DNA from 2 places in the Fictibacillus marinisediminis genome. Region 2 is predicted to be linked to the other one. Evidence: a T-box and tRNA genes for the amino acid it is inferred to sense, from the RefSeq annotation. Region 2 holds a T-box; the other holds one or more tRNA genes.
The links. A T-box is a leader RNA that pairs with one kind of tRNA and senses whether it is charged. The one in region 2 lies ahead of ileS (isoleucine--tRNA ligase), so its partner is inferred to be a tRNA-Ile.
Positions count from the first base shown of each region.

Region 1: it has a tRNA-Ile gene. The T-box ahead of ileS (isoleucine--tRNA ligase) is inferred to sense a tRNA for this amino acid. The anticodon was not compared.

Region 1 covers NZ_JAIWJX010000002.1:2,628,013-2,644,327, reverse strand. The annotation lists gene LCY76_RS14110 (metal ABC transporter permease) at 1-159, shown strand, start outside; gene LCY76_RS14105 (Fur family transcriptional regulator) at 172-585, shown strand; gene LCY76_RS14100 (DUF1540 domain-containing protein) at 651-863, shown strand; gene LCY76_RS14095 (hypothetical protein) at 989-1,381, shown strand; gene ispG (flavodoxin-dependent (E)-4-hydroxy-3-methylbut-2-enyl-diphosphate synthase) at 1,428-2,531, opposite strand; gene LCY76_RS14085 (hypothetical protein) at 2,629-2,958, opposite strand; gene LCY76_RS14080 (DUF1002 domain-containing protein) at 3,153-4,028, shown strand; gene LCY76_RS14075 (DUF1189 domain-containing protein) at 4,070-4,837, opposite strand; gene LCY76_RS14070 (Na/Pi cotransporter family protein) at 5,020-6,624, shown strand; gene LCY76_RS14065 (DUF456 domain-containing protein) at 6,656-7,138, shown strand; tRNA gene LCY76_RS14060 (tRNA-Asn) at 7,283-7,357, shown strand; tRNA gene LCY76_RS14055 (tRNA-Met) at 7,364-7,440, shown strand; tRNA gene LCY76_RS14050 (tRNA-His) at 7,458-7,533, shown strand; tRNA gene LCY76_RS14045 (tRNA-Ile) at 7,568-7,644, shown strand; tRNA gene LCY76_RS14040 (tRNA-Ser) at 7,658-7,750, shown strand; tRNA gene LCY76_RS14035 (tRNA-Met) at 7,925-8,001, shown strand; tRNA gene LCY76_RS14030 (tRNA-Phe) at 8,016-8,091, shown strand; gene LCY76_RS14025 (superoxide dismutase) at 8,380-8,991, shown strand; gene LCY76_RS14020 (MFS transporter) at 9,148-10,425, shown strand; gene LCY76_RS14015 (peptidoglycan D,D-transpeptidase FtsI family protein) at 10,539-12,551, shown strand; gene LCY76_RS14010 (phosphate ABC transporter substrate-binding protein) at 12,827-13,732, shown strand; gene pstC (phosphate ABC transporter permease subunit PstC) at 13,839-14,750, shown strand; gene pstA (phosphate ABC transporter permease PstA) at 14,750-15,637, shown strand; gene pstB (phosphate ABC transporter ATP-binding protein PstB) at 15,661-16,315, shown strand, end outside.
Region 2 covers NZ_JAIWJX010000002.1:1,830,845-1,847,159, forward strand. The annotation lists partial or broken gene murB (UDP-N-acetylmuramate dehydrogenase) at 1-293, shown strand, start outside; gene LCY76_RS09935 (cell division protein FtsQ/DivIB) at 458-1,237, shown strand; gene LCY76_RS09940 (DUF881 domain-containing protein) at 1,221-1,913, shown strand; gene LCY76_RS09945 (DUF881 domain-containing protein) at 1,919-2,611, shown strand; gene LCY76_RS09950 (small basic family protein) at 2,611-2,964, shown strand; gene ftsA (cell division protein FtsA) at 3,115-4,395, shown strand; gene ftsZ (cell division protein FtsZ) at 4,431-5,582, shown strand; gene spoIIGA (sigma-E processing peptidase SpoIIGA) at 5,791-6,717, shown strand; gene sigE (RNA polymerase sporulation sigma factor SigE) at 6,743-7,462, shown strand; gene sigG (RNA polymerase sporulation sigma factor SigG) at 7,636-8,418, shown strand; gene LCY76_RS09980 (YlmC/YmxH family sporulation protein) at 8,508-8,795, shown strand; gene pgeF (peptidoglycan editing factor PgeF) at 8,900-9,769, shown strand; gene LCY76_RS09990 (YggS family pyridoxal phosphate-dependent enzyme) at 9,732-10,409, shown strand; gene LCY76_RS09995 (cell division protein SepF) at 10,422-10,850, shown strand; gene LCY76_RS10000 (YggT family protein) at 10,871-11,149, shown strand; gene LCY76_RS10005 (YlmH family RNA-binding protein) at 11,166-11,939, shown strand; gene LCY76_RS10010 (DivIVA domain-containing protein) at 12,022-12,519, shown strand; T-box leader at 12,574-12,800, shown strand; gene ileS (isoleucine--tRNA ligase) at 12,876-15,641, shown strand; gene LCY76_RS10020 (YqcI/YcgG family protein) at 15,789-16,315, shown strand, end outside.

The DNA of each region.
Region 1 (16,315 bases), 800 kb from region 2:
ATCTTTGGCGAAACAGCGGTCATTCTTGGCCTCATTCTGTCTTATTATCTGGACTTTGCCCCTGGCGGCACTATCGTAATGATCTCTGTCATCATTTTATTGCTGTCGCTCTTGTGGAAAAAGCTGCGTTCCAGAAGAAAAATAGCGATTAACCAATAGTGGAGGTGCAGTATGGACGTTATAACCGCCATTGATTTATTGAAAAAGAAGGGCTATAAATATACCGATAAACGGAAAGACATCCTTCAATTGTTTTCCGATGAAAAAAGGTATCTAAGTGCCAGAGATGTTCAAGATTCACTGAAAGAGAATTATCCTGGATTGAGTTTTGATACCATTTACCGCAATCTTTCTACCTTCTCAGACCTGGATATATTAGAAGAGACTGAACTGGAAGGGGAGAAAAAATTCCGGTTCACTTGTCCTACACAGGAACATCATCATCATTTGATCTGTTTGAAGTGCGGAAAAACAAAGGAAATCAATGCCTGCCCGATGGAAAATGTAACCACAGATTTGTCGGACTTTACCGTTACCGGACATAAATTCGAAATTTATGGTGTCTGCCAGGGATGTGTAAACTGATTGAGGATTGAGGTATGACATTCCTCTAAATGTGGCAACCTAGCCATAAAAGGAGGAGAGTCATTTTGCCAACAGTAAAATGTAATGTAGCCAACTGCACATATTGGGGAGAAGGCAACAATTGTGTAGCCGATGCCATCCTTGTTGAAATCGATAAGCATGCCAACAATAGATACGATATGGAAGCAAGCGGTGATTTGAGCGGAGATGCCAATCACAAAGACATCGCCGATAAACCGGCTGAAACCTGCTGCCATACCTTCAAGCGAAAACAATGATAAGAAAGGAGCGTTTAACGCTCCTTTTTTATTTGCCGCCCAGCTTTTCATTAAATTAACAACTATATTTACCTTGTTTAAAGCCATACTAAAAACGCTCCACCAAAGAAAGTGAGGGATTTGGTATGGCAGAAGATAAAGAATTTGAATCGGAATACAGAAGAGAACCTGTTAACCGGGATTCGGATTACAGAGAGGAAATGGCTGCTGATGTTGTCCCGATCACGAGCGGAGCAGCTCTTCCTGAGTATGATCGTCCCCGAGACGAACGTGAGCATGTAGAAAGAGAAAGACATGAAGAAAGAGATGACCGCGGCCAGGCAGGAAGGGTAATCGGAATGTTTTCCGTTATCCTGTCTGTTCTGTCATTGTTCATTCTTCCTGTCCTTTTCGGGGCTGCCGGTATTATCGGCGGTTTTATTGCAGCTAGGCGGGGAGCAACCACTTCAGGTTACTGGGCGATCGGAATTGGGATTGCTTCCATTGTCATCAGTTTATTATTTGCCCCCTTCTTTTAAATACAGGAGCAAAAAAAGCCTGCCGGTTCATCCGGCAGGCTTTTTGTTATTTTACTAATTCAGCTTGTTGTTTGGCATGATGCTCTTCAGCCAATTTATCAATTTCTTTCTTCAGCTCATCAAGCAGCTGATCTTCTGGAATCTTGCGTACAATTTCTCCGTGGCGGAAAAGCAAACCTTCGCCTCTCGCGCCTGCGATGCCAATATCAGCTTCGCGCGCTTCTCCTGGTCCGTTAACGGCGCAGCCGAGTACAGCAACCTTAATTGGCGCACGGACTTTAGAGATATATTCCTCTACTTCATTGGCAATTGAAATCAGGTCAATTTCAATTCTTCCGCATGTAGGACAAGAAATAAGTGTGGCTGCATCAGATAGCAATCCGAACGATTTCAGCAGCTCTCTTGCCACCTTCACTTCCTCCACAGGGTCTGCACTTAAAGATATACGGAGTGTGTTTCCGATTCCTTTGCTGAGGATAACACCCAATCCTGCTGCACTTTTTACGGTTCCGGCAAAAAGAGTGCCGGATTCGGTGATGCCGAGATGAAGAGGGTAATCAAAAGCCTTAGCTGCTTTTTCATACGCTTCGATCGCCAAGTTAACATCAGAAGCCTTCATGGACACGATAATGTCATGAAAATCAAGATCTTCGAGAATCTTAATATGATCAAGTGCACTCTCAACCATTCCTTCTGCTGTCGGGTATCCGTATTTTTCAAGATATTTCTTCTCGAGTGAACCCGCGTTAACACCGATACGGATCGGAATACCTTTAGCTTTTGCTGCTTTAACAACAGCTTCCACTTTTTCTTTGCGCCCGATGTTGCCCGGGTTGATTCTGATCTTGTCGGCGCCGCCTTCAATCGCTTTAAGAGCGAGCTTATAATCAAAATGAATATCAACGACAAGCGGGATGGATATTTGTTTTTTTATATCGGCAATAGCCTCTGCTGCGCGCATGTCAGGACAGGCGACGCGGACAATTTGGCATCCTGCCTCTTCAAGGCGTTTGATTTCTGCAACAGTAGCTTCAACATCATGTGTTTTTGTAGTCGTCATGCTTTGAACGATTACCTGGTCGTTGCCGCCGATCGTTAAAGGGCCTACTTTGACAGGTCTCGTTTTTGAACGATGCGTAATTTCACTCATTGGTGAACCGCTCCTTTAATTTCTAGTATGACAGATATAAAGCAACATCTGTACAGTAGTACATTTTATCAAGGGTTCCTTTAGTTTGGCAAGAAATCTAATGTTTTAGTTCTTTATAGACCGGAAAATTATACATCTTTCCAACTTGAATGCTTTCAGGCCGAATATAGTGATTATATCTCTGAAAGTCCTTAATAATCTCAGGAATCGGCTTGGAAAGGGAAGCGGGGTTCACTTTTTCAATGATCGAAAGAACGGTATCTCCAGAAGAAACTTTCACTTTTTTATAAGGTGTGCTATTTTTTATACTGACCGCAGAAACGGGGGCTGGTTTTGAGCTATAGGACTGTAGAGTTCCAATTTTGAGATCATACGCAATGGTATAAACAATAACTAGTGACAGGCAGAAGAGCAGAAATTTTTTCAAAGGCTTGTCCCCCTTTTGATATATGGAGAATATATATGCTGCGGCCTCTCGGTTTATTCCTTTAGACACCTATTTTTCAAGGATTAAATTGCTCCTTGAAAGTTATGTGGTGTAAAATGGAAATATATCTGCAAGAAAAAGAGAAAGATACAGGGTCAAAAAGGGAAATACAAACAATGAGGTGGAGTATAAACATGAAATGGAATGCAAAATGGTTAGTGCCCATAATGGTCGTACTTACATTCATGGTACCTTTAAAAGCATTTGCTGATGCAGCGCCTGGAGATGTAATCGTAACACTTGGGGAAGATCTGACACCGGACCAAAAGGCAAAAATCTTAGAAGAGATGGGTGTTGACTCTAACGTTGATTCCGTAAATGTAACGAACGAAGAAGAGCATCAATATCTCGGTAAGTATATTTCCAAAGCGCAATTAGGAACACGTGCAATTTCATCTTCAAAAATCACACTTGCTGAGAAGGGTAAAGGGCTGCATGTGGATTCGAAAAACATCAACTGGGTAACGGACAGCATGATTGTTAATGCTCTTGTAACGGCAGGGGTAAAGGATGCAGACATCTATGTTACTGCCCCGTTCGAAGTGTCTGGAACAGCTGCTCTTACAGGAATCCTTAAGGCCTATGAACAGAAAGCTAACGTAAATATCCCTGAGGAAAAGAAGCAAGTTGCCAATGAAGAGGTTGTAAGAACGGCACAGCTTGGTGATCGAATCGGAACGAAGGAAGCCACACAGCTTATTACAGAAATCAAACAAGAGCTGGCTAAACATCCGGTTAATAATGAAGATGAACTTCGTGATCTCATCAAACGGGTAGCTGAGCGTCTCGGAATTCAGCTGACGGATGAAGAGTTGAACGGACTCGTTTCACTATTTAACAAAATGAAGGATCTTAACATCAATTGGGATAATGTTCAAAATCAGCTGCAGAATGTCCGTGATAACCTCGATGGATTTTTAAATAAAGACGAAACTCAATCTTTTCTCCAAAAGTTCATCGACTTTATTATTTCCATTATTGATGGCATAAAAGGCCTGTTCCAAAAATAAGAAAAAGCAAAGAAGGAGCCTGGTCAGGGCTCCTTCTTTTTTTATCCTTTTGGCTGTGGAGTTTCCTTAATGGAAAGATGAAGAAAAACAGAAGCCACTGCCCAATAGATGAGAAAAGAGAAGGGGACGTCTGTATGTAAAAGTTTCATGATGGCAAAGAAAACAGTAGGAAGTGTAACTGCATAGGCAGACATGATCCACAGCTGCCTGTAAGAAAGCTTTCGATGGCTGATATTTTGCAGCACCAATCCGATGACGGCCAAAACCGTAACCCCGATAAACTTTAACGCGACTGTAAAGACATAGATAAATAAAAATAACAAAGGTATCAGAACAGGCAGCAGATCGAATAAAGTGTTTGTCCAGGAGCTGATATCTTTCTTGGTCAACTTCACATCGCCGAGGGTGTTGTAAGGAACCTTCTGAGTTTCCCCGCCAGATATGACGATGGCTTCGTTATGCAAAAGAGCGATCACATTTGTATAATCTGATAGATCATCTTCTTTTATTGATCCTGTTGTATCAAAAATGAAGGTTTCACTGCTGTCTGTATGAACAACAGGCTTTTTCAGATCGGCTGTTAGCTTTCCGTTTTGCAGCGAAAAGTCAGGAATCTCAGAAGTCATCGATTGCTTGAACTCTTCTATGCCCGATTTAAAGGCTAAAGAAAAGGCGATACCCACCGGGATTGATGTCAGCAGGATCAAAAAAAATACATAGCCTATGGCTTTGCCGATTCCCTGAAAACGGAGACGGGCAATCATTGGAGGGGAATACAGGCTTTTGAAAAAATGGTTGAAAAATCTCATTGAACTCCTCATTTCCTGAATGGTCTATATTAATTTTAGCGAATTATGAGGAAACAGACAATGAGGAGAACATTCCTTTGTAAAGGTTTTGCGAAGCGCCTTTACATGACCTTCATAAAACTAGATAATGGCATAAGAATGATTAGATAAAAGGGGTTGTAATTCTATTGGGTGTTCAGGATATGCTGTTTCAATTTTTAGGCGGGCTCGGCCTTTTTCTATTTGGAATTAAATATTTAGGTGAGGGTCTGCAAAACTCTGCCGGTGATCGGCTGAGGAACCTTTTGGACAGTCTGACGACCAATTCATTTACAGGAATTCTGGCTGGCTTATTCGTAACCATGCTCATTCAATCCAGTTCTGCCACAACGGTATTGACGGTAGGGCTCGTAAATGCAAGAATGCTGACGCTTAGACAGGCAGTTGGGATCATTATGGGGGCCAATATCGGTACTACTTTCACTGCCTTTATCATTGGATTTGATGCAGCGGGATTTGGTCTTCCCCTGCTTGCGGCAGGGGCATTCTTCGTTTTTTTTATCCGGAGTTACAAATATGTTTTCATCGGAAGAATTTTATTCGGCCTGGGCGGGCTATTTTATGGCCTTCAGCTAATGGGAGCAGGGATGGAACCTTTGCAGTCCTCCCTTGATTTTCAAAACATCACGGCACATTTAAACGATCAGCCTTTTTTGGGCATCGCCATTGGAACTTTGGCAACGATGATCCTTCAATCCTCAAGCGCGACCGTGGGCATACTGCAGCAGATGTTTTCAATGGACCTGATTCATTTAAACGGTGCCCTTGCTGTTCTTTTTGGTGATAATATCGGAACCACCATCACAGCTGTGATCGCATCGTTCGGGGCCTCTCAGAATGCCAAGAGAGCAGCACTGGTTCATGTGCTGTTCAATCTCATAGGGACGATTATTTTTGTGATTATCTTTATCCCTTACAAAGGGTTGATCCAATGGATTTCAAGCGGTCTCCATCTGGAGCCTGCCATGCAAATCGCCTTTGCGCACGGAATTTTCAACATCGGCAATGTTATTATCCTGTTTCCATTTATTTCATTGCTGGTCTTTACAGTCTCAAAATTGATTAAAGATGATCAATGGTCTGTTGACAGCAAGACGGTAAAATTGGACGAGAAAGTCATCAACAGTTCTCCGGAATTTGCCCTGCATCAAGCTAGGCAGGAGCTGCTGAAAATGGCTGACTATTCAAGGGAGGGTCTCAGCCAGGCGTTGCTTTTCTTCCAAACCCGGAAAAATAAGCATGCCGATACAGCCATGCAATATGAAGAAGAGATTAACCGGTTTGACAGGCAAATCACCAAGTTTCTCGTTAAACTTTCTATTCATTCTTTGTCCAAGAATGAATCTAAAGAGCATACGATGCTTCTCAATCTGTGCAAGGACATCGAAAGAATCGGGGATCATATGAAAAATATGATTGATCTGGTCTGCTTTATGGCACGAAATAATATTAAACTTTCGGAAGTAACGTCACGCGACTTTGAAAACATGATGATCCTGACCCAATCCTGCCTGACAAAAGCGATTATTTCTCTTGAGACGAACGATAAACCGATGGCTGAGGAAGTTCTGAACATTGAGGACGATATTGATGAAATGGAGAAAACACTGAGAAAGAAACACATTCAGGACATCAACAACAATTTAAGCACCGGTCAAGAAAGTGTGGTGTATGTTGACTTTATCAGCAATCTGGAACGGATCGGAGACCATTCTGTCAATATTGCAGAAGCAGTGCTTGATCGATAAACCTACTTAAAACACTACAGGAGGCTTACTGATGGATTATGTATATTGGATATTAATCGGCCTGTCGTTCGTTCTGGCATTCGCTGCCCTGATCTTTCCCATACTGCCTGGAGCGCTTTTTCTGGCTCTTGGGTTTGTGCTCTATGGAATTTTTTATTCCTTTCAGCCATTTACGCCCTTTTTCATCGGTGTAGAAGTGTTTTTGCTGGCAACTCTTTTTGTAGTGGATTATTTCAGCAATTTGTATGGAGTAAAAAAACGGGGCGGTTCCAAAGCGGCCATATGGGGCAGCACGATCGGCCTGCTCCTTGGCCCATTTGTGATTCCTGTTGCCGGCATCATCGCCGGACCGTTTCTGGGTGCGTTTATTGCAGAAATGATTATCGGGCGAAAATCAATAGGTGAAGCGGTTAAGGTAGGGTTTGGCTCAGTTCTTGGTTTTTTGGGAGGAACGGTTGCTAAGATCATCATTCAAGTGATCATGATTGGCTATTTTCTTTTTGTTGTATTATAAAAATAGTGCTTGCTAAAATGTTGGAGACGTGCTATATTTATGTCTGTCTCACCGAGGGCTTTCAAAATGGTCATGAAAAAAAGGTTTGACTTACATAGCTTAAAAATGATATAGTAATTCTTGTCCCTTAGAGGACAACATTGTTCCACAGTAGCTCAGTGGTAGAGCTATCGGCTGTTAACCGATCGGTCGTAGGTTCGAGTCCTACCTGTGGAGCCAAAATATGGCGGTGTAGCTCAGCTGGCTAGAGCGTACGGTTCATACCCGTGAGGTCGTGGGTTCGACTCCCTCCGCCGCTACCATATTTTTTTAGGCGATGGCGATCGTGGCGAAGTGGTTAACGCACCGGATTGTGATTCCGGCATTCGTGGGTTCAATTCCCATCGGTCGCCCCATTTTTATTTACATAATTATCTTAATACATAAAATGGACCCTTAGCTCAGTTGGTCAGAGCGGTCGGCTCATAACCGATTGGTCGTAGGTTCGAGTCCTACAGGGTCCACCATTTTTCAGCACATGGAGGTATACCCAAGTCCGGCTGAAGGGATCGGTCTTGAAAACCGACAGGGGTGTAACAACCCGCGGGGGTTCGAATCCCTCTACCTCCTCCATAATTTCTTAATTTATGTCATCGCAGGGTGGAACAACGAGCGTTACAGCATGATTTTGCTGCGAGTAACCTCGAGGGATACATTCCAATGATTACTCGAGTAGAGGAAGAGGTAAAGCCTCTGAGAGACAGTAATAACTGCGGAGGAATAATATCGTCCGTAACTTAATATCATCGCGGGGTGGAGCAGTCTGGTAGCTCGTTGGGCTCATAACCCAAAGGTCGCAGGTTCAAATCCTGTCCCCGCAACCAATAATACCTAAAGTGGCTCGATAGCTCAGTCGGTAGAGCAGAGGACTGAAAATCCTCGTGTCGGCGGTTCGATTCCGTCTCGAGCCACCATTTTCATACATAGTCAACCTTTGCCCATCGTGGTGAAGGTTTTTTGTTTGTAATGAGAAAACTTGTGTTTTAATATCTCCCATAACGAGGGATAAAAGAAGTCCAGCTATGTACATAATAAGCTTTGATTAAAGAGAGTTAATCGTTGAAAGTTCCGGGTAAATCTGATAATGTATGAGTTGGGATACTTATTAAACATTATTGTTGCTTAACTATGTTTTCAATTTTGGGGTTTTTTCTCCAAAATGAAATATAAAAAATGTTTACATACCAAGGAGGAGATTGATCATGGCAAAGTTTGAACTGCCTGCTTTACCTTATGCTGCAAATGCACTGGAACCACACATTGATGAGACTACAATGAATATTCACCACGACCGTCATCACAAAACGTATGTTGATAACTTGAACGCAGCACTTGAAGGTCAAGCTGAGTTTGAAAACAAAGGCCTAGAGGACCTTCTTTCCAATCTTGATGCATTGCCTGAAAACATTCGCACAGCCGTACGCAACAATGGCGGCGGACATGCGAACCACAGCTTATTCTGGGAAATCCTAAAACCAGGCGGATCCAACGAACCTACTGGTGAAGTAGCTGAACGCATCAACAGTAAATTTGGAAGCCTTGATTCATTCAAGGAAGAGTTTGCAAATGCTGCAAAAGGCCGTTTCGGATCTGGTTGGGCTTGGCTAGTTGTTAATAACGGTGAGCTTGAAGTAACAAGCACAGCGAATCAAGATAACCCTGTGATGGAAGGCAAAACTCCAATCTTAGGTCTTGATGTTTGGGAGCATGCATATTACTTGAACTATCAAAACAAACGTCCAGATTACATTAATGCATTCTGGAATGTAGTAAACTGGGATGAAGTTGAAAAACGTTATAACGAAGCAAAATAATGCAGAAAAGCCGGCCAGGTTCTTTGAAAAAGACCCTGGCCGGTTTTTTTATACTCTTTTTCTAATGATATACAATAAAAACCAATTCTTCGTTTGGCGAATAGCCCCTTTCAGGATGTGAAAACTACATGTGAATTGCAAAGGGGCGAGAACAAAATGAAGTTCAATTTGTTTGGAGACACGGACAGAACGAAAGAATTGCTGCTATTGCTTGTGGTTGGCGGGCTTTTTGCATTGAGTACGGCTCTGTCTAATACGTTTGTTAACATTTATTTATGGAAGCAATCCGGTGAGCTGAAGGATATCGCTCTGTATAATTTATCGATTGTGTGTACTCAGCCTGTAGCCTTTTTTATTGCAGGTAAGCTGACAAAAAAAATTGACAGGGTTATTGTACTGCGGATTGGCGTCATCATATTATCGCTTTTTTATTTGTATGTGCTTTTCCTCGGGAAGGAGGCAAGTGAGTATCTGCTCATTCTTGGCGGACTGCTCGGTGCTGGGCTTGGCTTTTATTGGCTCGCTTTTAACGTGCTGACCTTTGAAGTGACAGAACCTGATACAAGGGATAACTTTAACGGCTACCTTGGGGTGCTAACTTCCTTATCGGGTATGGTCGGCCCGATTAGCTCCGGATTCTTAATCTCGCAGCTGGATAAGTTTACTGGCTACCGCATCATCTTCAGCGTTTCATTGGTTTTATTTTTCAGTGCGGTTATCATCAGTTTTTTCTTAAGCAGACAGAAGGCCGAAGGGAAGTTTTTTGTCTGGCGGATCCTTAAGTCGAGAGAAACCAACTTAAATTGGGGCCGCATCCTAAATGCCCATTTTTTTCAGGGATTCAGGGAAGGGACATTCATTTTTTTGATCGTTATATGGGTATACATTATTTCAGACAGTGAATTTGCGCTAGGGACATTTGGTCTTGTTCAATCCGCCGTTTCTTTTGTTGGTTATTTTATCGTCTCCAGGATGATGACAAGAGATAGAAGGAAGAAATCCATCTTTGTCGGAGGATTGATCCTATTCCTTTCTCCGTTCCTATTTCTGCTTCAAGTCACGTTTCCGCTGCTTCTCTTTTATGGTGTGGTCATTTCCATCGCCTATCCGCTGCTGCTCGTTCCGTATGTATCCCTGACATATGATGTGATTGGCCGCTCGGATAACGCGGGGCCGATGAGGGTGGAATATATTGTGGTGAGGGAATTGTATTTAAATGCAGGACGGATTCTTTCTATTGTTATTTTGCTTGTTACGATCACTTACTTTAATGGAGACTACAGTATTCCGGTGCTACTGCCTGTACTGGGAGCAGGTCACTTTATCATTTATTTTTGTGTAAGATCAATTCGGTTTGCTACCCTTCAAAAATCTGAAATCATGTCGAACTATTCACAGAACAATTCAGACAAGGAAGATGGAACTAGGGTATGACATTTTTCTTTCGGAAACATTGATTTACTGTTAAAATTATTTTAGTAAATCAATTTGTCGAAAATGGAAAATTAGTATCGAACTATTTCCATACATAGGTAAGGGTGGAATGAATGACTAAAGAAAAAAAGAAAAAGAATCATGTACCGGTGCGTCTGAATGCGTTGTTTCTGGCTGTTTTTTTCCTTTTTTCAGTTTTGATCTTCAGATTGGGCTATGTTCAGATCGTACAGGGTGAAGAATATCACAGGTCCGCTGATAAAAAGGAAAATGTGACTGCAAGGCTGGATGCTCCGAGAGGGAAAATGTTCGACACACAGGATCGAGTGGTGGTTGACAACAAGCCGCTTTATTCCATTACGTATACCCGCACTCAGAAGACGAGTGCAGAGGACCGCCAGGCGATCGCAAAAAAATTGGCGGGCTATATTCAGAAAGATACAAAAAGCGTAACAGAACGGGATAAGAAAGATTATTTTATCTTTTTAAATAAAAAAGAAGTAGAAAGCAGGATCAGCCTGAAAGAGAAAAAAGGCCTGAGCGATGATGCTTATTACAATCTTATGCTTGATCGGATCACTAAGAAGGATCTGAAAAGCTTTACTCCTCATCAAATTAAGGTATTGGCCATCAAACGAGAGATGGACAGGGGATATGCCCTGACACCTCAGCGAATTAAGATTGGTGCAACTCAAAAAGAGATTGCAGCCATAAGTGAGCATTTGGCTGAATTGCCGGGTGTAGATATCAAGCCTGATGCGAAAAGGGATTATCCTTATGGTGACACGTTCAAGGCACTGTTCGGGCAAGTAAAACAGATCCCGCAGAGTAAGATGGATTATTATGTTTCACGGGGAAATGAGCGCAATGATCTAGTGGGGACCAGTTTCCTTGAACAACAGTATGAATCACTGCTTAGAGGACAAAAATCGAAAATGAAGTTTGTGACCGATAAATCGGGCAATCCGGTTGGTGATCCGGTTGAGGTTGATGGATCCAGGGGCAAAGATCTCATATTGACCTTGAACATGCAGCTTCAGCAAAAAGTGGAACAAGTTATTGAAAAAGAACTAAAACAAGCCAAGTCTGGAGGCTCCGCTTACGCGAACCGCGATTTGACATCTGCTTATGTCGTCATGCTCAATCCGGAAAACGGAGAAGTCCTTTCTATGGCAGGTAAGGAATATGATAAGAAAACAGGCAAATATAAGAATGCTCCATTTGGAACGGTTTATAATTCATTTGCCATGGGTTCTGCCGTAAAAGGAGCAACGGTGCTTACTGGACTGCAGCAAGGCGCGATCACGCCGAACACTCATTTTTACGATGCGCCCCTAACGTTTGGCGATGGCAGAAAGATGAAATCGCATGAAAGCTTGGGCAGTATTGGCCCTGTTAAAGCGCTGGAAGCTTCCTCGAACGTTTATATGTGGAATATCGCCATGAAGCTTGCCGGCTATGACTATTCCCATAAGCGTTACATTGACCGCCATGTCGACCAGGCTTTTAAAACCTTAAGAGATTCTTACAGCCAGTTTGGTCTTGGTGTGCCGACTGGAATCGATCTGCCGTCCGAAGCGACAGGTTATAATACAGGGGTCAGTGACCAATTGGCACAGGCGATGTTTTTTGCAATCGGACAATTTGATACGTATACGCCTCTGCAGATGGCTCAGTATGTCTCAACCATTGCCAACAATGGATACCGCATGCAGCCACATCTGCTGAAGGAAGTACGCGAGCCATCTGTTCAGCCTGGCAAAATGGGTAAACTCGTCTATAAGTTTGAACCGAATGTTATGAACAAAATTGAAATGAAGCAGGAATATCTTGATGTTGTCCACCAGGGATTTCGCCAGGTTATGGTCGGAAGCAAGGGGACTGCCGCAGCTTATTTTAAACATAAGAGTTATAATCCCGCTGGCAAAACCGGGACGGCTGAGGTGGACAAGAAATCCCGCTTAAACAATAAAACATTGATTGGTTATGCTCCTTATGACCATCCTGAAGTGGCTTTTGCCGTTGTTGTGCCGAATGTTCGCGAAGGCTCACTCAACAATGAGATCGGTGCGGCGGCACTTGATGAGTACTTTAAGTTAAAGAAAGACGGAAATAAGAAAAATTAACTAGATATGATGATAAAAAACACGTCCTTTGGGCGTGTTTTTTTATTGTGCATAAATTATTCTAGTTAGAAAAACATAGTACTGTAGTCTCGCTTTATTTACAATCTCTTTACATTCCGTTCAAACAGCGTTAATAATCGTCGCTTATTCTAGAAATGTAAAGTGATTAACAGAACTTGTTGGGGGTGTGCGATAGAGACAAGGAACACATAGAAGAAGCTAAATCTCTATCAAATCAAAAAATCTTTTAAAACCATTCTAGGGGGACCTAAAACATGAAGAAAATGAAATCAGCTTACCTTTTAGCAGTACTCGCTATGCTCCTCGTGTTCGCTACAGCATGTGGAAACAAAAACAATGAAGGTGCGTCAACAGATGGTGGCAAAAAAGCATCAGGCTCTATCGTTATCTCCGGATCAAGTGCAATGCAGCCGCTCGTTGCAGCAGCAGCAGAACAATTTAAACAAGATAACCCTGACGCTGATATTCAAGTACAAGCAGGCGGAAGCGGAACTGGCTTGAGCCAAGTATCTGAAGGCGCTGTAAAGATCGGTAACTCTGATGTTTTCGCTGAAGAAAAAGAAGGAATCCCAGCTGACAAGCTTAAAGATCACCAAGTTGCAGTAGTCGGAATGTCTGCAGCAGTTAACCCTGAAGTAGGCATTAAAGATATTTCTAAAAAAGACCTAATCAAAGTATTCACAGGGAAAGTTAAAAACTGGAAAGAGCTTGGCGGAAAAGACCAAAAGATCGCTTTAATCAACCGTCCTGATTCTTCTGGAACTCGTGCTACATTCGTAAAATACGGTCTTGACGGCAACACACCTGTTGAAGGTGCAGCTACAGAAGATTCTTCTAACACAGTTCAAAAGCTAATCAAAGAAACTCCTGGTGCAGTCGGATACCTTGCTTTCTCTTACTTCACAGATAACAGCGGTGTGACACCACTTAGCATTGACGGAGTTAAACCAACTGATGAAAATGTACAAACAGGTAAATTCCCAATCTGGGCTTATGAGCACTCATATACTAAAGGAGAGCCAAAAGGCTTGGAAAAACAGTTCCTTGATTATTTAATGAGCGATGACATTCAAAATAAACTTGTTCCTGATCAAGGATACATCCCTGCAAGCAAAATGGAAGTTAAACGTGATGCCGAAGGGAAAGTTACGAAAAAGTAACCATAAAGAAAGTTAAGAATGCTTAATCAGGGTAAGTATCCATATTGAATTGGATATTTACCCTGTTAGGGCGTTTTGGGGAGGTACGAAAATGGATATTAAGACAATGACAGCCAGTCAAAGGCTGCTGAAAAAATCAAACAAGTCTGCACTTCAAATGGAAATGCGGGGTAAGTCCATAGTGTTAATCAGTGCGCTGATCATTATAAGTGCCACGATTGCTATAACGATTTTCCTAGGTACTAAAGGATTACAAGCCTTTTTTAATAACGGGGTAAGTATTTATGAATTTTTAACCAGCACGAACTGGAATCCAACCAACGCAGAGAGTCCAGCCTATGGTGCCCTACCATTCATAATTGGTTCTTTTGCTGTTACCATCCTATCTGCTTTAATTGCAGCACCTCTTGGTATTGGCGGTGCAATCTTTATGACGGAAATTGCTCCTTCCTGGGGAAAAAAGATTCTCCAGCCGGTTATTGAATTGCTTGTTGGTATTCCATCTGTTGTTTATGGATTCATCGGCCTTTCCGTTCTTGTTCCGTTCCTCCGCGATACAGTGGGCGGACAAGGTTTCAGTTTGCTCGCAGGTATGATTGTCCTTTCCATTATGATTCTCCCTACAGTAACAAGTATCGCTACAGATGCGATGAGCTCGTTGCCAAAGGGGCTAAGGGAATCTTCTTACGCGATCGGTGCGACACGTTGGCAAACCATTTGGAGAGTACTGATTCCTGCGGCTATGCCCACACTTTTAACCGCTGTTGTTCTTGGGATGGCTCGTGCGTTCGGTGAAGCACTTGCTGTTCAGATGGTCATCGGAAACGTTCGTACACTTCCATCTGCGATCACTGATCCATCAGCTACATTAACGACCATCATTACGTTGAACATGGGGCATACCACCTTTGGCAGCGTGGAAAATAATGTTCTTTGGTCGCTTGCGCTTATTCTTTTAGCGATGTCCTTTATCTTTATCATCTTAATTCGCTATCTTTCTTCAAGGAGGCAGTTCTAATGAACAGCAAAGTTACAGACCGCATTGCTACTTTTATTTTTTACTTGATCGCAGCAACGATCGTTACTGTTCTAGTTGGACTGCTCGGATATATTATTTTTCATGGTTTTTCAAAGCTTAACCTTGAATTTTTAACCTCTCCATCAAGCTCTTTCAGAGCAGGCGGAGGTATTGGGAACCAGCTTTTTAACTCTTTCTATATTCTCTTCCTAACCATGGTGTTCACGATTCCGCTTGGACTTGGAGGCGGAATTTACATGGCAGAATATGCACGTCCAGGGAAGCTGACAAATGCGATCAGAACATGTATTGAAGTATTGGCTTCATTGCCATCGATTGTCATCGGTATGTTTGGATTATTAATGTTCGTTAATCTTACAGGCTGGGGATATTCAATCCTCGGCGGCGCACTGGCACTTACAGTGTTTAATCTTCCTGTTATGGTAAGGGTTTGTGAAGATGCCCTCCGTACGGTTCAAAGAGACCAAAAAGAAGCTAGTCTTGCTCTCGGAATCACACACTGGCACACGATCAAAACGGTCCTGCTGCCGGCCGCATTTCCAAGCATTCTGACTGGAGCGATTCTTGCATCAGGACGTGTGTTCGGTGAAGCTGCAGCATTGCTCTTTACGGCAGGACTTACAACGCCAACGCTTGATTTTGCAAACTGGAATCCGTTTGATTCGACTTCTCCTCTTAACGTGTTCCGTCCGGCAGAAACACTTGCGGTGCATATTTGGGCGGTTAACACACAAGGGTTAATTCCTGATGTGCGCGAAGTGGCAGACGGATCATCAGCAGTTCTGATTATCTCTGTATTGATCTTTAACTTGCTGGCCCGCTGGATCGGCAGTGTGGTTCACAGAAAGATAACAGCTTCTAAATAACTTTAGAATATAGGTGGGGTAGCATGAAAACTGTGATGGAACGAAAAAAAGAGACAAAACCATTGACTGAACAACCGAATAAAGAGAATAATCCGGTTGCTTTAAATATCGAAAACTTGAATATTTATTACGGTGACAACCATGCGGTAAAAGAGGTCAATTTTTCAATCGAGAAGAACGGTGTGACAGCGTTGATCGGTCCGTCAGGCTGCGGAAAATCAACCTTCCTTCGTTCCATTAACCGAATGAATGACCTGATTCCCGGGGCACGAAGCACAGGTGGAATTATCTATGACGATGTTAATCTGATCGACGATGACATCAATGTTGTTGCTCTTCGGAAAGAAATCGGCATGGTGTTTCAAAAGCCCAATCCATTTCCTAAGTCTATCTACAATAATATTACCCATGCTTTGAAGTTCAACGGAATCCGTTCGAGAAAGAAGCTTGATGAAATTGTGGAAGAAAGCCTTCGGAAGGCCGCTTTGTGGGATGAAGTTAAAGACAGGCTTCATGAGTCGGCTTTATCATTGTCTGGCGGGCAGCAGCAGCGCCTTTGTATTGCCAGAACCCTGGCCATGAAACCGAACATCCTTCTCCTTGATGAGCCTGCGTCTGCATTGGATCCTATTTCTAATGCTAAGATTGAAGACCTGATCATAGAGCTGAAAAAGGATT
Region 2 (16,315 bases):
AGAATAAAGACTACCGAAGAAATACACAGCCTTGGAACTATCCATGTTGCGGCAGCGTATTTAGGAATCCTCTTCCGAATTATGCGGGCCAGCTTATTGAATCCTCTGGTTTAAAAGGAACAACTGTCGGGGGTGCACAGATCTCTGACATGCATGCTAACTTTATTGTGAACACTGGAAATGCCAAAGCGAAAGATGTCCTGGATCTGATCTCGCTGATCCAGAAAAAGATCAAAGAACTGCACAATATCGATATCGAGACCGAAGTGGAGATAATCGGCAGAAAAAGCTAAAAAATGCCACATCGTTCACGTTAACTTATGTTATAATTTAATAGACATAAATCGGACTGGATGGTTCCTTTTGGAGAAGGAGAATAGCTTGCAGAGCTGTTTTCCTTTCTCTTTACATATGAAGGATGGTATTCAGTTATTTGTATTTACACGGGGGAAAGGAAATGGACAAGGAAAAAGTTGTTACGATTGAAGACCGCATTCCCAAATTAAAAACGCAGCGCAAACAAAAAACAAACAGAAGAATGATTATTTACTTGTCCCTTTTCTTTTTGCTGATATTGGTATTTGTCTATTTCCAATCCAGTTTCAGTGACATAAAAAAGATAACCGTGAGCGGGAACGAAAACATCAGCGACCAAGCCATTATTAAAGCAGCGAAAATCAGCCCTCACACCTCTTTTCTGAACCTGTCGGATGAAGACATTCGAAAAGGCATACTAAAAATGGGGGAGATATCCTCTGTTGATGTACATAAAAAGTTCTACAATCATCTCATTATAGAAGTGAAGGAATTTCATAGAGTAGGCTATCTAAAGGTCAATGGAAAATATTATCCTGTTCTCGAAAGCGGGAAACTTCTTGCTGGTATGAAAAAGGGGTCGTTGCCAGTAAACGCACCGATCATCACAGACTGGAAGGACCGGAAGCTCCTGAAACCTATGGCGAAGGAACTCGGCAAGCTGACGCAAGGGATCACCCACCGTATTTCTGAGATTCACTTAGATACTGAAAGCAAGGACGACAATCGAATTATTCTTTATATGACAGACGGTTACGAAGTCAGGTCCTCGATCACCCATTTTGCCAGAAAAATGGAAGCTTACCCATCCATCGTACAGCAGCTGGGACCTCATCAAAAAGGGGTTATCAATATGGATATCAGCACGTATTTCCATGAATTCGGCAAAGAGGAGGCACCTAAGAGTGAAACCGACAGGTAAGTATGTTTTCTTTTCGATCATCATGCTCGTGACAGGCTTTTTTCTATCGTACTCCTATCAAATTACGAAAAAGGAAGCAGCGACTCATGAAACGAACAGCCAGTGGAAACAAGAGGATGGTTTGAGAAGCGGTATATTGAGAACCCAAAAGACTAACCGGAAATTGAACGGGGAATTAAAAAAAATTCAGCTTCAAATTCAAAAAAGGGAAAACAAACTAGCGGATCAGGAGAAGAAATCTTATAACTTAGTTGAAGACCTGAAAAAAATGAGAAAAGTAGTTGGAAGCGTGAAGGTTAAGGGTCCGGGAATTGAAGTAACCCTCTCGGACTCATCTTATGTTCCTGAAGGTGAGAATCCCAATAATTATATAGTTCATGAAGAGCACATTCGAAGCGTGATCTACGAAATGCTGGTTTCAGGAGCGGAAGCTGTTGCTGTTAACGGACAGAGGATTTCACACAGCAGCTATATCACATGCGTGGGTCCGGTCGTCAGCGTAGACGGCAATCAATATCCAGCTCCTTTTACCATTACAGCGATCGGAGATAAGTCAGTAATGGAAAAATCGTTGAATTTATCTGTAGTCAGTGATCTCGTCAATGATGGTATTGAAGTTAGAGTAGCGACAAAGGATGGAATTACGATGGATCCTTATTTAAGCAAAGAGGGATGAGCCAATTGAACAACAAAAGAAAAGCAATATTCGCCGGCGTTGCCAGCATTCTGGGCGTAATGCTGGCTGTTCAGTTTCAGACAACCAACAATCCCATAACAAGAGACACAAGAGATACGTGGGAACTCCGTGCGGACTTGGAAAAAGAGAAGCAGCGCCAGCAGGATCTAAACAATGAAATCAAAAAGTATCAGGATCTTTTAGATGATTATGAACAATCACGAAAGAAGGAAAAAACAGAGGCGATGGAAAAAGCGCTTAATGACTTAAAAGAGGCGGCAGGTTTGACAGAAGTGAGCGGACAAGGAATTCTAATCACCATCGAACCCTTTAATGAAGGAGAAGCGCCAAAACTCTATCCGGAATTGATCAGAAGGCTGATCAATGAACTGAACAGATATGAAGCAAAGGACATTTCAGTGGATGGCCAGCGAATCATCTCGACTACGCCGATCAGGGAAGTCAATGGCGAAACCTACATAAATAACCAGCCGCTCGGCTCGTTTCCTATTGAAATCAAAGTATTATCAGATGATGCCCAAAAACTTCAAAATAAAATTATTGCTTCGCAATCTGCGGAAGATTTTGTGAGGGAGAACCTATACATTGATTCTAAGCCGCAAAACCAGCTGACACTGCCCGCTTACGATAAACCCATCCGTGTAAAATACATGAAGCAGGCAAAGGAGGAATTATAATGTGGCTGCCGGTCTTGGCTTTAATCATTGGTCTGGTTTTGGGTTTTTTATCTGAAATACGGATTCCTTATGAATATACAAACTACCTTTCTATCGCTGTTCTGGCAGCGCTGGACACGTTGTTCGGAGGAATTCGGGCCCATATGCAAGGGAATTTCGAGGATAAGGTATTTATCAGCGGGTTTTTCTTTAATATTCTGCTTGCGGCAGGCCTTGCCTATCTAGGGGTACATCTTGGAATTGATTTATATTTGGCGGCAATATTTGCTTTTGGCGTCAGATTGTTTAATAATATAGCTGTCATTCGCCGGCTTGTTATTTCAAAATGGAGCAAATCTAGAAAAAACAGTTAACTTTCTTAAAAACTTAAGAAAAAAAAGAGGGAATAATCCTTGTTTGTGGAATTTATTCCTTAATTAACCCACTCGTATACCGATATAATTACATAACGGATAGACGAATAGTATATAACGGACATTTTAAACTCAAGGAGGTGCCAAAGAATGAACAGCAACGAGATTTATGTAAGTTTAGACATCGGTACATCCAATATTAAAGTTATCATTGGAGAAATGACCAGTGAATCCTTTAATGTAATTGGTGTAGGTCACTCAAAATCTGCAGGAATAAAAAAAGGATCTATTGTTGATATCGATGAAACTGTTCGTTCCATAAAAAAAGCGGTTGAACAGGCAGAACGAATGCTTGGTATACCGATTAATGCAGTAATTGTAGGTGTGAAAGGAAATCATATTCAGCTTCAGCCATGCCATGGTGTAGTTGCTGTTTCCAGTGAAGACCGTGAAATTGGGGATGAAGACATTGCACGCGTGATTGATGCTGCTCAAGTAGTTTCAATTCCTCCTGAACGGGAAATTATTGATGTCATACCTGGACAGTTTATTGTTGATGGAACCGATGAAATTATTGATCCGCGCGGTATGCTCGGAGTCAGGTTGGAAATGGAAGGAACGATCGTAACAGGATCTAAGACCATATTACATAATTTACTGCGTTGCGTGGAAAGAGCGGGGCTGCAAGTTGCTGATATCTGTCTCGAACCGCTGGCTACTGCTTCAATAGCCCTTACCAGGGATGAGATGGACTTAGGAACAGCCTTAATCGATATCGGCGGAGGATCAACTACAGTGTCCGTATTTGATCAGGGAACAATGCAGATGACCACCGTTCTTCCTTTCGGCGGAGAGTTCATTTCTAAAGACATATCTATCGGACTTCGAACGACTGCGGAAGATGCAGAAAAAATAAAGATCAAGCATGGACATGCTTTTGTTGATCATGCATCAAAAGACGAAACGTTTTCTGTCGCTCAGATTGGATCCTCATCAGATCAGGAGATCAGTCAGTACGATCTGGCTCTTATTATTGAAGCCCGTATTGCTGAAATGCTCGAACTAGCTGACGAAGAGCTCATTCGAAGAGGCTACGGAGATCTGCCGGGAGGATTTGTGATAACCGGTGGTGTTGCCGCGATGCCTGGATTGCTGGAATTGGCACAGGAAATTTTCCAAAACAACGTCAGGGTCTCCCTGCCGGATTATATCGGCGTCAGGGAGCCGCAATATACGACAGGTATCGGCCTCATCCAATTTACGTACCGCAACATTAAGGTACAAGGAAAAGAGGTAGCTTCTGCCCTTACTGAGGGAGCTGAGGTCCAGCAAAGAAAGAAACAGCCTCAAGCAGCAAAGCAGCAAAGTGATAAAGCCGCAGGCGGCATGAAATCCAAAATGAAAAATTGGTTTGGTTTATTTTTCGAATAAGAGACAGGGTTAACTAGTCATTAGGAGGAACGCTCATGTTAGAGTTTGATATGAACATGGATTCATTAGCTACAATTAAGGTCATTGGTGTCGGCGGCGGCGGAAGCAACGCTGTTAACCGCATGATTGAGCACGGTGTACAAGGAGTAGAATTTATTTGCGTGAATACTGACGCCCAGGCACTAAACCTATCAAAGGCTCAGATTAAAATGCAGATCGGTTCAAAGCTTACTAGGGGATTGGGTGCAGGAGCCAACCCTGAAATTGGAAAAAAAGCGGCAGAAGAGAGCAGGGAACAGGTTGAAGAAGCCCTCCGCGGGGCCGATATGGTCTTTGTTACTGCCGGTATGGGCGGAGGAACTGGAACTGGTGCAGCTCCTGTAATCGCTGAAATCGCTAAGGAAATGGGAGCATTGACAGTAGGTGTTGTTACCCGTCCGTTCACGTTTGAAGGACGAAAACGTTCTACTCAAGCTGTTGGCGGAATCAGCGTATTTAAAGAAAAAGTAGATACATTGATTGTCATTCCAAATGACAGACTACTAGAAATCGTTGATAAAAACACTCCGATGCTTGAAGCTTTCCGTGAGGCAGATAACGTATTGCGGCAAGGGGTACAAGGGATCTCTGACCTGATCGCCGTACCAGGATTGATCAACCTTGACTTTGCCGATGTTAAAACAATCATGACTGAAAAAGGTTCTGCTCTAATGGGGATTGGTATTGCCACTGGCGAAAACAGAGCAGCTGAGGCAGCACGAAAGGCCATTTCTTCACCATTGCTTGAAACTTCAATAGACGGTGCCAAGGGTGTCCTGATGAACATTACTGGAGGAGCCAACCTAAGCCTTTATGAAGTTAATGAGGCGGCAGATATTGTATCCTCTGCTTCAGATCCTGAAGTCAACATGATCTTCGGGTCTGTTATCAATGAAGATTTAAAAGATGAAATTCTGGTGACTGTTATTGCGACCGGTTTCGATGAAAGAGAAAACATGCAAGCCATGCAGGCACAGGCGCAGCGTCCAAAATTCCAGCAGCAGGCTCCAAAGGCTCCTGCTAGCCAAGGAAACCAGCGTGAGGAAGTGACGAACGAAAACCGTCCGGCTCCGCCTTCACAATCCGATTCTGATACATTGGATATCCCTACTTTCCTTCGCAACCGCAACCGTAACCGAAGAAGATAAATAAGAAAAGCGGAAGCGCCAACAATACTTGGAAAACACCTTTCAGACTATGAAAGGTGTTTTTTTAGTGCCTTCAAAACAGTTTTTTGCAAGCAGTAGATTATGACAAAATCTCTTAAAATAAAAAGATATCTTGTCTCATAAATTGACAGACTTTATATTTCGCCTGTTTTATACTTGTTTCAACTCTTAAGAAAGGAGAAAACAAATGACACTTTATCTGGATGTCATTTGGTTTCTTAATTTTTGCATTGATTTTCTGCTGATTGTTTTAACCGGAATGGTGTTAAAACGCAAAATGCAAAAATGGAGACTGGCTGCGGGTTCTTTCATCGGATCTTCGTATGTTTTGCTGCTTTTTATTCCTACGGATATCAGCATGTATCATCCGCTCATAAAATTTGTTTTTTCCTTGATTATCATGGTTGTGTCTTTTGGTTTTCAAAAATTTTCATACTTCGCTAAAAATGTTGGGATGTTTTATTTTGTAACGTTTGTCACAGGAGGGGGGGTTTTTGCGGCACATTATTTCTTACAGACAGATTTAACGATCATGCATGGTGTATTGGCGACCAAGAGTACAGGAAAGGGTGATCTATTAAGCTGGGTGTTTGTCTGTATCGGCTTTCCGGCAGTATGGCTGTTTTCCAAAAAAAGAGTGGATGACATTAAAGTGCAGAAACTCCATTATACAGAATTGGTGGAGGTGGAAATCAGAATTGAGGATACATGCATACAAGCTGCCGGGCTGATCGACAGCGGAAACAAGCTGCATGACCCGATCACGAAGGTGCCTGTAATGATACTTGACTTGAATATCCACGAAGAACACCTTCCACCGGAAATCATAGCGTTTTCTAAAGATATGGAGTCATTTAACGAAAATGGTGCCTCGGGGCATTCCTGGGAATCCCGCCTGCGGATTATTCCATTTCGTGCTGTGGGGAAAGACAGTGAATTTCTCCCAGCCATCAAGCCGGATGAAGTCGTAATCACAAGCAAACAGGGGAACTTTTCATGTTCGAGAGTTCTAATCGGGTTAACTTATACAGCATTATCAAGTGAAAATGCGTTTACCTGCATTGTGCATCCAGAAGTCATGTCGAACGGTATCGAAAGCATAGCAGCCTCATAGAATAAGGAGAGGGGAGAATGACAAAGTGAGAAAGCTTCGTCTGAAACTGACACTTCTTTGGTACAAACTGTTAATTAAGCTTGGGATCAAAACGGAGGAAATCCATTATATAGGCGGCCATGAGGCGCTTCCGCCGCCGCTGAGCAAGGAGGAAGAAGCTGTACTCCTTGAAAAGCTGCCATCCGGCGATAAGGCTGCTAAATCATTGCTCATCGAAAGGAATTTAAGGCTGGTCGTCTACATTGCAAGAAAATTTGAGAATACCGGGATCAATATAGAGGATTTAATCAGTATTGGAACGATCGGACTGATCAAAGCGGTAAACACCTTCAATCCTGAAAAGAAAATAAAACTGGCTACATATGCATCCCGATGCATTGAAAATGAAATCCTCATGTATTTGCGCAGAAATAACAAAACACGATCAGAAGTTTCTTTTGATGAACCGCTGAATGTTGACTGGGATGGAAATGAACTCTTATTATCAGATGTCCTCGGGACCGAAGAGGATATTATTACACGCCGATTAGAGGCGAATGTCGATCGGAAATTGCTTTTGAAGGCTTTATTTACTTTAAATGACAGGGAGAAACAGATCATGGAGCTTAGATTCGGACTATCTGGAGGGGAAGAAAAGACCCAGAAAGATGTGGCTGATATGCTCGGGATATCTCAGTCCTATATCTCAAGATTGGAGAAGAGAATTATTAAACGGCTGCAAAAGGAATTTAATAAAATGGTCTGATTGGAGGCAGCAGCCTCTTTTTTATTTTGAAAATAATTTCCAGTCAATTAAGCTATACTGCCGCATGATTTCCGGCATCCGGCTTCACTTCCTGAAGATAGAGCTACTGCATAAAAATTCCTGCCAGGGAAATACTGACTTTGACAAAAAACTCCCGGTAGGAGGGAAATCCATTGACCCGAAACAAAGTAGAGATCTGCGGAGTAGACACGTCTAAGCTTCCAGTATTAAAAAATCCCGAAATGCGTGAATTGTTCACAAAGATGCAGAACGGGGATCCTACTGCACGCGAAACGTTAGTAAACGGCAACCTGCGCTTAGTTCTCAGCGTTATCCAGAGATTTAACAACCGCGGGGAGTTTGTTGATGATTTATTTCAGGTCGGCTGTATTGGCCTAATGAAATCCATCGATAATTTTGACCTTGGTCAAAATGTAAAATTTTCCACGTATGCAGTGCCTATGATTATTGGAGAGATCAGAAGATATTTGCGGGACAACAACCCCATCCGGGTATCCCGTTCTCTGCGGGATATCGCTTACAAAGCGCTGCAGGTCAGAGACCAGCTTATGAATAAGCTTTCAAGGGAACCAACGGCACAGCAGATCGCTGAAGTGCTGGAGGTTCCTAAAGAAGAAGTGGTATTTGCACTGGATGCCATACAGGATCCCGTTTCTCTTTTTGAACCTATTTATAATGACGGCGGCGATCCGATCTACGTAATGGATCAGATAAGTGATGATAAGGCTAAAGATTTTCAGTGGATTGAAGAAATTGCCCTGAAAGAAGCAATGAGGCGCCTAAATGAAAGAGAAAAAATGATTCTGACGATGAGATTTTTTCAAGGCAAAACGCAGATGGAGGTCGCCGATGAGATTGGAATCTCACAAGCCCAGGTCTCGCGTCTGGAAAAAGCGGCCATCTCACAGATGAACAAAAATATACAGAGCAGCTAAAAAGACAACCCGCTGATAAAGCGGGTTGTTTGCTGTACATGATTTTACAAGCCCGGTCATATAGTTAGTAAAAGAAGGGCGGGGATAAGATGATGAAGATTTCTGACTTTCAGGTCAAGGACGTAGTAAATGTTGCGAACGGCAAAAAACTTGGACATATCGCTGATCTGGAAATTAATTTAAGCACGGGAAAGATAGAATCACTGATCATACCGGGACCAGGAAAAATGCTCGGCTTTTTTGCAAGAGAAAGTGATATTGTCATTCCATGGAGAAATATCGTAAAGATCGGGACAGATGTCATTCTTGTCCGCTATATGGACGCTCAGGATTCAGGAGAATATATTAAAGAACCTTTTGATCAGTTGAAAAAGTAAATAGCATTATACGCTCAAGACTCATCTGTGATAAAATAAATAGCATAATAACCCAATATCCGTCTTAATTTGATAATACTTTTCACAGAAGGAAGTGTGCGGTTTTGAGAGCTGAACCATTTGTACAACAAGGCAGCATGTTTAAACTGGCTGACTGGATGAACCAGCATGCCGGATTAACAGCAGGCATCACGTCACGGCGTAATGGGTTTAGCAAGCATCCATATGAATCTTTGAATTTAGGATTCCATGTCGGAGACAACCCGGAGGATGTTCTAAAAAACCGGCATAGCGCAAGTGTTGCCATTGGAGCTGCTTTAGACCACTGGGTCGGAACTGAGCAGGTGCATCAGGCAGTCATAAAAAAAGTAACGCATGAGGATGCTGGAAAGGGCGCAAAAGATCTGGCAAGCGCGATTAAAGGCACCGATGGAATATATACAGCAGAAGAAGACCTACTACTTACCTCACTTTACGCTGACTGTGTGCCTCTTTTCTTTTTGAGTCCCCAAAGCAAACTTGTCGGGCTTGCCCATGCAGGCTGGAAAGGTACAGTCGGCAAAATCGGAGCAAACATGGTGGATGAATGGGTGAAGGCTGAAGGTATCAGGCCCGATGACATCATTGCAGCAATCGGCCCATCGATCGGAAGCTGCTGCTATGAGGTAGATGAATTTGTTATCATGCAAGTCAACAAGGCGCTTCCGGCTGATACAGCAAATTTTCCATACCGTCAAATAGACGAGAAGCATTATTTGCTGGATTTGCGGGAAGTAAATAAGAGGATTCTGATTCAGGCAGGCATGAAAGAGGAAAATATTGTTGAAACTTCTTATTGCACCAGCTGCAATAATGAGCAATTTTTTTCTCATCGCAAGGAACTTGGGAAAACCGGCAGGATCATGAGCTATATCGGGCGTTTGAAAGGAGCAGAACGTGAATATCCAGCAAAATCTTTCAGTCATCCAAAGTAATATATCTGAAGCTTGCAAGAAAAAAAACAGAAAGCCAGAGGACGTTAAAATTATTGCCGTGACGAAATATGTGAGTACAGAAACGGCTGAGGATGCAGTGAAATCTGGCGTTGAGCACATCGGTGAAAACCGTCCGGAAGGCCTCAAGGAAAAGTATGAGGTTCTTGGTGATGATGTGACGTGGCATTTTATTGGTTCTCTTCAGTCCAGAAAAGTTAAGGAAATTCTCCCTTACGTTGACTATATTCATTCATTGGACAGGCTTTCGCTTGCTAAGGAGATCGATAAGAGGGCAGACCGTGTCATCAATTGTTTTGTTCAAGTCAATGTCTCTGGAGAAGAAACAAAACATGGGATGCTGGCTGAAAAAACTCTATCATTTGTCGATAATATGAAAGAGTTTCCAAACATCCGGATCGTAGGGCTGATGACCATGGCTCCTCATTCAGAAGATGAGGAAACCCTTCGTTCTGTTTTTTCAACACTTAAACAGCTGCAAAATGACATACAGTCGAAGCATTACGAATTTGCGCCATGCACTGAGCTATCCATGGGAATGTCTAATGATTATGAAATAGCTGTCCAGGAAGGAGCAACGTTCGTCAGAATTGGGACCAGCCTGGTCGGCAAAGAATTTTAGGAGGTGCCAATCATGAGCATAAAGAACAAATTCAAGCGCTTTTTTGACCTTGAAGAAGATGAATATGTATATGAAGAGGTAGTTGAAGAAGAGGGTGCGGAGGCGGTGGAGAGTGAATATCCTCCTGCTCAAACAAAGAAAAACAAGCAGAACGTCGTCAGCCTGCAAAGTATTCATCAGCAATCCAAGGTGGTCCTTGTTGAACCGAGAGTATACGCGGAAGCACAGGACATTGCCGATCAGTTGAAAAACAGGCGTGCGGTTGTCATGAACCTGCAGCGCATACCACATGATCAAGCCAAACGGATCGTCGACTTTTTAAGCGGAACCGTTTATGCGATCGGGGGAGATATACAAAAATTAGGTCCTAACACATTTTTGTGCACACCGGAAAACGTAGATATTTCCGGATCGATATCGGAAATGCTGGAAGGCGAATAATACGAGGACGGTGGCTTTCTTTGGTATATCAGATTGGGAACTTTGTTAGCGAACTTTTCACTATCTATCGATATATTGTCATAGCGTACATATTAATGTCATGGTTCCCGAATGCAAGGGAATCTTCCATCGGCCAATTTATTGCCAGAATCGTGGAGCCATACTTGGCGCCGTTCAGGAGAATCATTCCGCCGCTTGGCATGATTGATATTTCTCCGATCGTCGCATTATTTGCATTATCATTTGCACAAGCTGGTGTGAGAATGGTCATTTACTGGATTGGCCAATACCTGGCCTAGAGGCAGAGGAGCATAGATGAACCTATATCAGCATTTTCGCAAAGAAGAATACCCCTTTATTGATCAAGTGCTGCAGTGGAAGGCTGAAGCAGAGGAACGGTATTCTGTTAAACTCACCGATTTTCTTGATCCAAGAGAGCAGGATATCGCTGAAAGCATGATTGGAAAAGGCTCGGAGGCTTCCCTGGCGTTCTGGGGAGGCTCTTCTTTTTCTGAGAGAAAGAGAGCATTAATCTATCCTTCTTATTTTGTGCCCGAGAAAAAGGATTTTGAAGTATCTGTATTGGAAATCCACTATCCAGCAAAGTTTGTAACGATGGAGCATCGAGATGTTCTCGGCTCTTTGATGAACCTTGGAATGAAGAGAGGAAAGTTTGGCGATATCCTCCAAAACCAGGACAGGATGCAGATCGTTGTTGCAGGCGATGTGAGTGACTACGTCCGTTTGAACTTGGAGCGAATCGGAAAAGCGAGTGTTAAGCTGAAAGAAGTGGCTGAAAATGATCTTATTGAATCGGACGAGATTTATGAAATGAAAGAAGGAACAGTTTCTTCATTGCGGCTTGACGTCGTTCTCTCTGAGATCTATGGGCTTTCCCGGTCAAAAGTCAGCCCGCTCATTCAAGGGTCGAAAGCAAAGGTCAATTGGCGGGTTACTGAAGAAGTGTCTTTTCAAGTAGAACCTGGTGATTATTTATCTTTAAGAGGATACGGCAGGAGCAAACTGATCGCTGTGGAAGGTAAGACAAAGAAAGACAGATGGCGGGTAAGGTACGGAGTTTTACAATAAATTATACAGTTTAGAAGGATTGGCATTACAATTGTCGAAACTAGGTAATTAATAGAAAGCATCATTAGCGGAGGTGGCGGAAATGCCTTTAACACCATTGGATATTCATAATAAAGAGTTTACCCGGGGATTTCGGGGTTATAATGAAGATGAGGTCAACGATTTTCTTGATCAAGTAATTAAAGATTATGAATCAGTGATCCGCGAAAGAAGAGAATTGGAAGAAACCGTAGAAAAGCTTGAAGAGAAGCTTTCCTATTTTAAAAACATTGAAGAAACATTGAACAAATCTATTCTTGTTGCTCAGGAAACAGGCGAGGAAGTTAAACGGAGCGCAACAAAAGAAGCAAGGCTGATCGTAAAGGAAGCGGAAAAGAACGCTGACCGAATTATCAATGAATCTCTGGCTAAATCCCGAAAAATCGCGATGGAGATCGAAGAATTGAAAAAGCAGTCTTCTGTTTATCGCACCCGTTTCCGCATGCTCATCGAAGCTCAGCTGGAAATGCTGAAGAATGAGGATTGGGATGCTCTTCAGCCTGCAGAACGTGGTGAAGAATATGAACTGGAGATGAAATAGAACGCTTGACGTTTTTTCGTCATAAGCATATAATTCTTTAAAGATTATTATATTTTGGCAACGATGAAAGGGAAAGTATGTAGAGCATCCATTTTTCAATTGAGCGAGCCGGTGATGGTGAAAGACCGGTAAATGGACTGTACAGAAGATCACCCCGGAGTTTCCAGGCTGAACCTACACTAAGTAAGCCTGGCGTTCTTTCACGATACGATTGCAAAGCGGGTTTCTTTCATTTTGAAACCTATTAGGGTGGTACCGCGGGTGGCCTTCTCGTCCCTTCACAGTGACGAGAAGGCCTTTTTGTATGCATGTGAGCAGTTGGAAATGATTTTTTCTATAGATGTAGGAGGAACAATATGAATTACAAAGACACGTTATTAATGCCTAAAACAGAATTTCCGATGCGGGGCAATCTTCCTCAGCGTGAACCGGAAGTTCAAGCCAAATGGGAAGATCTGAATATTTACAAAAAAGTGCAGGAACATACGAAAGGGCGACCTTCCTTCATTCTTCATGACGGGCCTCCTTATGCCAATGGAGATATCCATGTAGGGCATGCTGAGAATAAGATCTTAAAAGATATGATCGTCCGTTATAAATCCATGACAGGCTATCATGCACCATACGTTCCTGGCTGGGATACACATGGCCTTCCAATTGAAACCGCCTTAACCAAGAGCGGAAAAGTAAAAAGAAAAGAGATGTCGGTTGCAGAATTCCGTAAACGGTGTGAAGAATATGCTCTGACACAAGTAGATCGCCAGCGGAATCAGTTTAAACGACTGGGAGTACGCGGAGATTGGGAGAATCCGTACATCACCCTGAACAAAGCGTATGAAGCCCGTCAGATCGAAGTATTTGGCGAAATGGTGAAAAGAGGATTCATCTACAAAGGATTGAAGCCTGTTTATTGGTCTCCATCATCTGAATCTGCATTGGCAGAAGCAGAGATCGAATATTATGACAAACGTTCAGCATCTATCTACGTTGCGTTTCCGGTGAAAGACGGAAAAGGCGTACTTGATCAAGACGTAAGCATCGCCATCTGGACGACGACACCATGGACCATTCCGGCAAACCTCGGTATTTCCGTTCATCCTGATCTTGACTATGTCGTTGTTGAAGCAGAGGGAAGAAAGCTTCTAGTGGCACAGGCGCTAGTCGAGCAGCTGGAAAAAGAATTAGAATGGACGAATGTGACAGTTTCTAAAACCGTAAAAGGTAAAGATCTTGAACATGTTGTTGCACAGCATCCTCTCTATGACCGTGGATCCCTCGTCATGCTCGGTGACCATGTCACGACTGACGCAGGTACTGGGTGTGTCCATACTGCACCCGGACACGGGGAAGATGACTTCCTTGTCGGTAAAAAATACGGACTAGAAGTGCTCTGCCCAGTCGATGACCGTGGTGTAATGACAAGTGAAGCACATGGATTTGAAGGCATGTTTTATGATGAAGCCAACAAGCCGATCACACAGAAGCTGGAGGAGGCTGGCGCACTCTTAAAGCTATCCTTCATCACCCACTCCTACCCGCATGACTGGAGAACGAAAAAACCGGTAATCTTCAGGGCTACTGCTCAATGGTTCGCTTCTATTAAAGGAATGCGTAAAGAGATGCTGGACGCTATCAAAGAAGTGGACTGGATTCCTAACTGGGGCGAAACAAGACTGTTTAACATGATCAAAGACCGTGAAGACTGGTGTATTTCAAGACAGCGTGCATGGGGAGTTCCTATTCCGGTGTTCTATGCAGAAAACGGTGAACCGATCATGACGGAAGAAACAATCGCGCATGTTGTAAAACTGTTCCGTGAACATGGATCGAATATTTGGTTCGAACGAGATGCAAAAGAACTGCTTCCTGAAGGATTCACGTCTGAACACAGCCCGAACGGCAGGTTCTCTAAAGAAACAGACATCATGGACGTATGGTTTGATTCTGGATCTTCTCACTGGAGTGTTCTTGAAGAACGCGAAGATCTAAGCCGTCCGGCTGATCTCTATCTGGAAGGTTCTGACCAGTACCGCGGATGGTTTAACTCATCTCTTTCCACATCAGTAGCGATCACAGGCAAGGCACCGTACAAATCGGTTCTTAGCCATGGTTTTGTTCTTGATGGTGAAGGAAGAAAAATGAGTAAGTCCATCGGGAATGTAATGGATCCAATCAAAGTCATGAACCAGCTTGGCGCAGACATTATCCGTCTATGGGTATCTTCTGTGGACTATCAGGCAGATGTCAGAGTGTCCGACGATATCTTGAAACAAGTAGCTGAAGTTTACCGAAAAATCCGTAATACACTGCGTTTCTTGCTTGGAAACCTTAACGGGTTTGATCCTAAAGTAAACGGTGTTCCTTTTGAAGAACTTGGCAAGATTGATCAATACATGCTCGTTAAACTCAATAAACTGATCGACAAAGTGAAGAAATCGTATGATGAGTACCAGTTCCTGGCTGTCTATAACGCAATCCATAATTTCTGTACCATCGATCTGTCATCGTTCTACCTTGATATTGCCAAGGATACTCTTTACATTCAGGCAGAAGACGATATTAAACGCAGAAGCATCCAGACTGTACTTTATGAAGCACTTATGGCGATCACAAAATTGACAGCTCCAATTCTAGCCCACACGGCAGACGAAGTTTGGAACTACATTCCTGGTGTTACAGAGGAAAGTGTTCAATTAACAACCATGCCGGACTCTGTCACTTATCCTGGCGAAGACCAATTGATGAAAGATTGGGATCTGTTTATGGATCTTCGTGATGAAGTATTAAAAGCTCTTGAGGAAGCAAGAAATGCTAAAGTGATCGGGAAGTCGCTTACAGCGTCTATTACCCTGTATCCTGCAGAAAATGTGAAGAGCTGGCTTGAAAATGTAGAGGACCTTAATAAACTGTTTATTGTTTCAGAGGCAGTGATTGGCGGTTCTAGAGATGATGCTCCTGAAGGGGCAGTAAAGTATGATCACTTGGCGGTTTCTGTTAAGCCTGCTGAAGGCGAAACGTGTGAACGCTGCTGGGTTGTAACACCAGAAGTTGGTTCTGATGAAAAACATCCTACACTTTGTTCATCGTGTGCAGAGATCGTAACTCAAAATTATGAAAACTAAATAGGGAATAAAGAATAGCTGTCTTTCTGATGACGCAATCATTGCGGTTTGAGGAGGACGGCTTTTTTTTAGGCTATTTTCTGCTTTTTGAATGGACATTCACCTAACCACTTGCTTTGAAATAATGTAAAAGCAAGGAGGCTGTATATGGAACGGTTATATGACAAGGAGAGTGCATCTGTACTGCTTGACGATTGGAAAAGGAATGCATTCCATGCTTTTCATAGCAAGATGACGAATCATGAACTTAAATTTCCCTGCATTCCCGCCATTCAAGGGTATCAGCTCGGCCATATCCGTTATGGTTTCGCACCCCGTCCAGAAAGCAGGGAAGCTTCTGAAGCCTTTGCAGAACTGCTGGATTCATATGGAAAGTGCTCCCGTGAAACCGGCCATTATTCGGCTCTTGTTGTTTTCTTCAATAATGATCCGGCTCATTCTGAAGAATATCGAACGGTAAATACGTACGAAGAAGTTTTTTGGGATTTGATGAAAAGAACTTCATCGCTTGACAAAAAACCTTGGCCGGCACATATTTCAAATGATCCAGAGGATGCAACCTGGGAGTTTTGTTATGGATTGGAACAATATTTCGTATTTTGCGGAACACCCGCCCATGTGAAAAGGTACAGCCGCTACTTTCCCTTTTTTATGCTCGCTCTTACACCGAGGTG